Linked DNA regions of Luteolibacter sp. Y139. The protein of the gene in region 1 interacts with the protein of each later gene in a pairwise test. Links are inferred from orthologs where the notes say so. Each region holds a gene or a part of one and is shown on either strand. Other genes may lie near its edges. The genes, in order: lysA and WKV53_RS23505.

Region 1 (3,110 bases):
GAAGCCCTCTCGCCCTTCCGCGACAAGGTCGTGATCGCCACCAAGTTCGGCTTCGACCTCACCGGCCCCGACAACCGCCCGGGCGCCGCCGGGATCACCAGCCGCCCGGAGCATATCAAACGCGCCGTCGAAGGCTCACTCAAGCGCCTCAGGACCGACGTCATCGACCTCCTCTATCAGCACCGCGTCGATCCAAACGTCCCAATCGAAGACGTGGCCGGCACGGTCAAGGAACTGATCCAACAGGGAAAGGTGAAACACTTCGGCCTCTCGGAAGCCGGAGTTCAGACAATCCGCCGCGCGCACGCCGTGCAGCCCGTCGCCGCCCTGCAAAGCGAATACTCCCTCTGGCACCGTGTTCCCGAGAAGGAAGTCATTCCCACGCTGGAGGAACTCGGCATCGGCCTCGTGCCCTACAGCCCGCTGGGCAAGGGATTCCTCACCGGTGCCATGACCCCGGACACCAAGCTCGAAAGCACCGACTTCCGCAGCACCCTCCCGCGTTTCACTCCAGAAGCGATGGCCGCCAATCAAGCGCTCGTCGATCTGCTCGCCGACGTCGCGGCACGCAAGCAAGCAACACCCGCCCAGATCGCCCTCGCATGGCTGCTCGCGCAAAAGCCATGGATCGCCCCCATCCCAGGCACCACCAAACTCCATCGCCTTGAGGAAAACATCGGCGCGCTCTCCGTCGAACTCACCGCCGATGACCTCCACGCCATCGACACCGCCGCGGCCAACATCACCGTCCAAGGCACCCGCTATCCGGAACGGCTGGAGAAAATGACCGGCCTCTAAAACGAGGATCACGCTGGGCCAAACGACGGAGCCCTCCTTCGGCCCACCATTCCCGGGCTCCTCCCCGTCACCCCGCGCTCCCGGGAGGTCCCCGCGGAGCACCTGCGCCACCTTTCACACCGCCCTTGCCCGCCGCGCCGCCAGCGTTTACAGGCCCCGCATGCACGGATTCGCCTACCGCCAGGGCTCGCTCCACTGCGAGGACGTCAATCTCCAGACCCTCGCCGATGAGCACGGCACCCCGCTCTACGTCTACTCCGCCAATACCATCCTCGACCACTACCGCCGCCTCGATGAGGCCCTCGGCGCGATCGACCACGAGGTGGCCTACGCGGTGAAGGCAAATTCGAACCTCTCCGTCCTCCGCCTCCTCGCCGAAGCCCACGCCGGCTTCGACATCGTCTCCGGCGGCGAACTCTTCCGCGTCATCAAGGCCGGCGGCGACCCCGCCAAGTGCACCTTCGCCGGCGTCGGCAAGACCCGCGCCGAAATCGAGTACGCCCTCAAGCAGGGCATCTACTCCTTCAATGTCGAGAGCGAGGAAGAGCTCCGCTACCTCAATGAAGTCGCCGCCGCCCTCGGCGTCATCGCCCCCGCCGCCGTCCGCGTGAATCCCAACGTCGACGCCAAGACCCACAAGTACATCTCCACCGGCAAGTCCGAGAACAAGTTCGGCGTCGACTTCGATGCCATCGCCGACCTCTACGCCCGCGCCGCCCGCGAACTCTCCCACGTGAAGCTCCGCGGCCTCCAGATGCACATCGGCTCCCAGCTCACCTCCATCGATCCCTTCATCGAGGCCGTCGAAAAGGTCGCCCCCCTCGCCACCCACCTCAAGGTCACCCACGGCATCGAGTTCTGGTCCATCGGCGGCGGCATCGGCATCGTCTATCACGGCTCCCTCGACTCCGGCGACACCGGCTGGTGGGAAAGCAAGCCCGAGGGCGAGCGACCCCTCACCATCGCCCAATACGGACAGGCCCTCGTCCCCCGCCTCGAACACCTCGGCCTCAAGATCCTCCTCGAGCCCGGCCGCCTCATCGTCGGCAATGCCGGCGTCCTCCTCACCAAGTGCCTCTTCGAAAAGCGCGGCAAGGCCAAGACCTTCAAGGTCGTCAACGCCGGCATGAATGACCTCATCCGCCCCGCCCTCTACGAAGGCCACCACGAGATCGCCCCCGTCAAGCAACCCACCGCCGACACCGGCATCCGCAAGGTCGACGTCGTCGGCCCCATCTGCGAAAGCGGCGACTTCTTCTGCCAGGACCGCGAGCTCCCCGACTTCCAACCCGGCGAAACCGTCGCCCTCCTCAGCGCCGGCGCCTACGGCTTCGCCATGGCCTCCAACTACAACTCCCGCCCCCTCCCCGCCGAAATCCTAGTCGACGGCTCCACCGCCCGCATCATCCGCAAGCGCCAAACCCTCGACGACATCATCGCCGGCGAAGCGTAAGCGGCGACGAAACTCGCGAAACGAGCTAAATTCAAAGACAGAAAAGGCAGGAGGCTCTAACGGGCATCTCCTGCCTTTTCTCTTTTGATCGCTCTGCACATCGAGCGATCCCGGAGGGCACCACGGAACGTAGTGGCATCAGCATCATCGCGCCCTTGATCAGGATTACTACATCGTGAAAGGCCCACTCCTCGGTCACCTATCGTCGGAGCCCAGCTTTCTTCCCAAGGTCCCTTTCTTGGACAACGAACAGCTGACAGTCTAAAAAGACATGCGAATAAAACGCAACTCGCTCTAACGGAGTCCGCTCCTCAAGAACTCGTTGCGATAATCGCTTCGACGCAAAAGCGATATGCCGGTGCTTCTCTGCAATATCGGTCATTGCTGACGCTACCCGAAGTAGGTTCTCTTTATGCAACCCAAACTCCGAAGCTTTGCGAAATGCTCCGATCACATTTCCTTGGAATTCCTCGAAGCTGCCTGATGAATCAAGACGGCGGGGTTCGGAGCAAATATGCGGTGGTGGCGCATCCAAACGAAAAGCAACGTGATGTTCACCATCGTCGGGAAGCGCACCAATCACCGATGGCTTGATCCATAGGGACTTGATTTTCACTTCGTGCTTTAAATAGGCCTCATTCAGTTCCTGAGGAGTATGGAAAGCTGGAGCAGAATAATACACCTCCTGTCCTAGTTGCTCTAGGTCAATAAGCATTTCGTGCTGTGACGAGTGTCGCGCGGGTCGCAAGTGCATCCGGTAAAATGGCACTTTCAGAAGCCCCCTCTTGGCCTCCACTGCGCTTCGCCGCTTCATCTTGTGCGAGAGCTTGAACTGAATAAAAAGCGGCATACCAGGCCG
Region 2 (3,246 bases), on another replicon or contig:
GTGCCGATGGTCGTGGCCGCGGCGTCCGGGGTGGGCTGGCAGCAGCTTTCACGCACCGTGCTGGGGCCTGGAAAGGACGACCGTATCTTCGTGCTGGCGTGGCAGGCTCCGGAAACCCCGGCCCAGCCGGCGGGCGTCGCGCTGCAAGCGGTCGCCAAGCGTTTGCCGGAGGCTCAGGCCTTCCAGCCCCCGCACTAACAAACTTCCCGTGGATAGGATGGTCGCGGGGCGGTGGCCAGCAGGTGTGGCCTCCGCCCCGCTTTGTTTTCTCCGGGGAAAAAGTCGATGGGTTCAGCGTCCGCGCGGGGGGCGTCCACCGCCTGGAGGTCCGGGCCGGCGGCCTCCTTCTTGGCCTTGGCCCTGACCTCCGCCTTGTGGCGGACCTTGCTGGTCGTTCTCTTCACCATCTCCTTGCTTCGGGGGGCGCGGGGGGCGGGGATGGATCTCGGGCGGCGTCAGTTCGCCGTCTTTGTTCTTGTCGAGTTTCGCGAGCGATTCGGGCGCTGCGTCGATTTCCTCGGTCGAAAGTTCGCCATCGCGGTCCTTGTCGAGGGCGGCCATCAGCGGCGGGATCGGCCCGCGTGGACGCTGGGGCTTCTTTTCCTCGCCCTGCTGCTCTTGTCCTTGCTCGTCTTTTGGCGGCTCGGCTCCTTCCGGCGGCTTCGGCCGAAGTTCTTCCTTCGAGATCGTGCCGTCGCCATCGGTATCGAGCGTGCGGAGGGATTCGGAGGCGGCCTTGATCTCGTCGGCGGAGAGCTTTTCGTCGCCGTCGGTATTGAGGGCTTCGAAGACCGGGAGCGGCGGATGCGGCGGCGGTCCGGGTGGCGGGCCTTGCTTCTCGTCCTGGGCATGGCAGGCAAGGGCCGCCAGCAACGCCGCGGCAATGGTGGTGCAGGTGGTTTTCATCTTGGTCGTTAGGTTGGATTGCTTGGTTTCGCGGCGGAGAACCCGTCTCACGCCACGGAGGAAACCGCCGCTTTGTTAAGCCCGTGTGTGGAGTGCGGAGGATTCGTGTAAAAGTTGCCGGAAGCCGTGAAATCGTTGGCGGCGGGCGGGTTGCCGGGGCTTTCCGAGACGCTTTGTTAAGCGCTCGTAAAATCGGTGGCCTGTTTCCCCCGGTTTGTCGCAAGCTCCTCACGATGACTCCCGCTCTGCCCGCCCGGCCCTTGCTGGTGGTTGATGACGATCGCAAGCTCTGCGGATTGATCCGCGACTATCTCCAGCCCCACGGCTGGCAGGTGGACATGCGCCACAGCGGGCCCGAGGGGCTCGAGGCAGCGCGCGTGGGGAAATACGAGGCGATGCTGCTGGATGTGATGATGCCCGGCATGGATGGCTTCGAGGTGCTGCGTGAGTTGCGCAAGACCTCCACGATTCCGGTGCTGATGCTCACGGCGATGGGTGAGGAAGCGGACCGCATTGTCGGCCTCGAGCTCGGTGCGGACGATTATTTGCCAAAGACTTTCTCCAGTCGCGAGCTGCTTGCTCGCCTGCGCGCTGTGACCCGCCGCAGCACGCCTGCCGCGAACGGTGCACCAAGTACGAAAGATCTAGTATGTGGCGATCTGGTGGTGAATGAGGAAAGCCATGTCGCCACGCTTGGTGGCGAAGCGCTCGATCTCACCGCGCTGGAGTTTGCTATCCTCGCATGCCTGTTGAAAGCGAAAGGCCGCGTGAAAACGCGTGAAGGCCTGTTGGAGGAAGTGTCCGACCGGCGCTTCGATGTCTTCGATCGCTCGATCGATGTCCACGTCTCGCAGCTCCGCCGCAAGCTCGGCGACGATGCGAAGCAGCCGCGCTTCATCCGCACCATCCGCGGCGTGGGCTACAAGCTGGAGGACACCGCGCCATGAAAGGCCGCGTCCGCTTTCCGCTGATGGCGAAGATGCTGCTGTGGCTGTGCGTGCACCTCGGCGTGCTTGCGGCGTCGTTTGCCCTCTTCGTGGCGTGGCAGCTCCGGCTGGGGCTTGATTCATTGCTGAGCGGCACCGCCGGCGAGCGACTCAAGAGTGTGGGTGAGGAAATCTCGACGGATCTCCGTAGCTCGCCGCGCCAGACGTGGCCGGAAGTTCTCAAGCGGCATGAGGCGTCGCTCGGCTTGAGTCTATCGCTTCAAGTGAACCCGCCATTGTGGGTGGGTTCGCCGCCGGAAAAGCTTCCGTCCAATGTGGAGCGGCGCATCAAGGAGTTTCGCCGCCCTCCTGGCCCCGCGGCAGCTGCGCGGCCTCCTCGTGGACCCGAGCGACCGCCTCGCGATGGGCTCCCTGGAGATGGATTCGGCCCGCCGGAAGATCCCTTGTTTGGTGATGGGCCGCCAGATGGGGGCGCTCCTGGCGGAGGGCCGCCGGGTGGGCGGGGTCTTCCTCCGCGGGATCGATTGGATCGGCCCGAGCCAGTGGTGAACGGTGAGCGTCCCAAAGTACGGCCGGATTTCCTACTGCGTGGCGATGGCGGGAACGGCTACTGGGCAGGGATCGATTTGCCTTTGATCGAGGCGCGCCAAGGCCAGCCGCTGCATGGGCTGCTGGTGATCCGCGCTGCGGATCTCTCCGGTGGCGGACTGTTCTTTGATCTGAAGCCGTGGATTATTGGCGGACTTGCGGTGCTCGGTCTGAGTCTGGTGCTGTGGGCGCCGGTGTTCTTTGGGATCACGCGCTATCTTTCGCGACTGTCGAAGACCACGGAGGCGATCGCCGATGGGAAGTTCGATGCCCGGGTGGGTCTGTCGCGCTCCGATGAACTCGGTAGCCTGGGGGATTCCATCGAGTCGATGGCGTCACGGCTGGATCGGCTGGTTCGTGGGCAAAAGCGCTTCCTCGGGGATGTGGCGCATGAGCTTTGCTCGCCGCTGGCTCGCATCCGCACCGGCTTGGGCGTGCTGGAATACGGGCTGACTCCGGAGCAACAGGTGCGCTTGGAATCGATCGAGGAGGATGTGGGCGAGCTGTCCCAGCTGGTTTCGGAGGTGCTTGCTTTCACGAAGGCCACCACGGCTCCGGGCTCAGTGCGCCTGGAAGCGGTGGAGTTGGCTCCTGTGATCCAACTGGCCCTTTCGCGGGAATGCCCGGGCCAGCAGGCTGAGGTGCAGCTTGCGGAGAAGCTCGCGGTGCTTGCGGATCGGAACCTCTTCGCCCGGGCGGTGGCCAATGTGCTCCGCAATGCCGCGCGCCACGGCGGAGATGCTTGTGGACTCAAGATCTCTGCCACGCGTCACGGCGATGAGGTGGAGCTACGCCTCGCGGATAA

The links.
Region 2: the proteins of lysA (region 1) and WKV53_RS23505 interact in binary tests that used the Escherichia coli proteins (3 or more experiments, as listed by UniProt). The link is inferred for Luteolibacter sp. Y139 from one-to-one orthologs.

Annotation. Positions count from the first base shown.
Region 1 is NZ_JBBUKT010000001.1:809,743-812,852, forward strand. The notes cover bases 308-3,104. They hold lysA (diaminopimelate decarboxylase), read left to right. Parts: upstream 308-958; coding sequence 959-2,251; downstream 2,252-3,104. Other genes in these bases: WKV53_RS03470 (aldo/keto reductase), read left to right, coding at 308-798; WKV53_RS03480 (hypothetical protein), read right to left, coding at 2,451-3,104. In the rest of the region: more of WKV53_RS03470, read left to right, coding at 1-307; more of WKV53_RS03480, read right to left, coding at 3,105-3,110. UniProt on the Escherichia coli protein: Specifically catalyzes the decarboxylation of meso-diaminopimelate (meso-DAP) to L-lysine. Is not active against the DD- or LL-isomers of diaminopimelate.
Region 2 is NZ_JBBUKT010000011.1:242,117-245,362, forward strand. What follows is about bases 64-2,996. They hold WKV53_RS23505 (response regulator transcription factor), read left to right. Parts: upstream 64-1,139; coding sequence 1,140-1,853; downstream 1,854-2,996. Other genes in these bases: WKV53_RS23495 (hypothetical protein), read left to right, coding at 64-198; WKV53_RS23500 (hypothetical protein), read right to left, coding at 292-906; WKV53_RS23510 (HAMP domain-containing sensor histidine kinase), read left to right, coding at 1,850-2,996. Outside these bases: more of WKV53_RS23495, read left to right, coding at 1-63; more of WKV53_RS23510, read left to right, coding at 2,997-3,246. UniProt on the Escherichia coli protein: Response regulator member of the two-component regulatory system CpxA/CpxR which responds to envelope stress response by activating expression of downstream genes including cpxP, degP, dsbA and ppiA.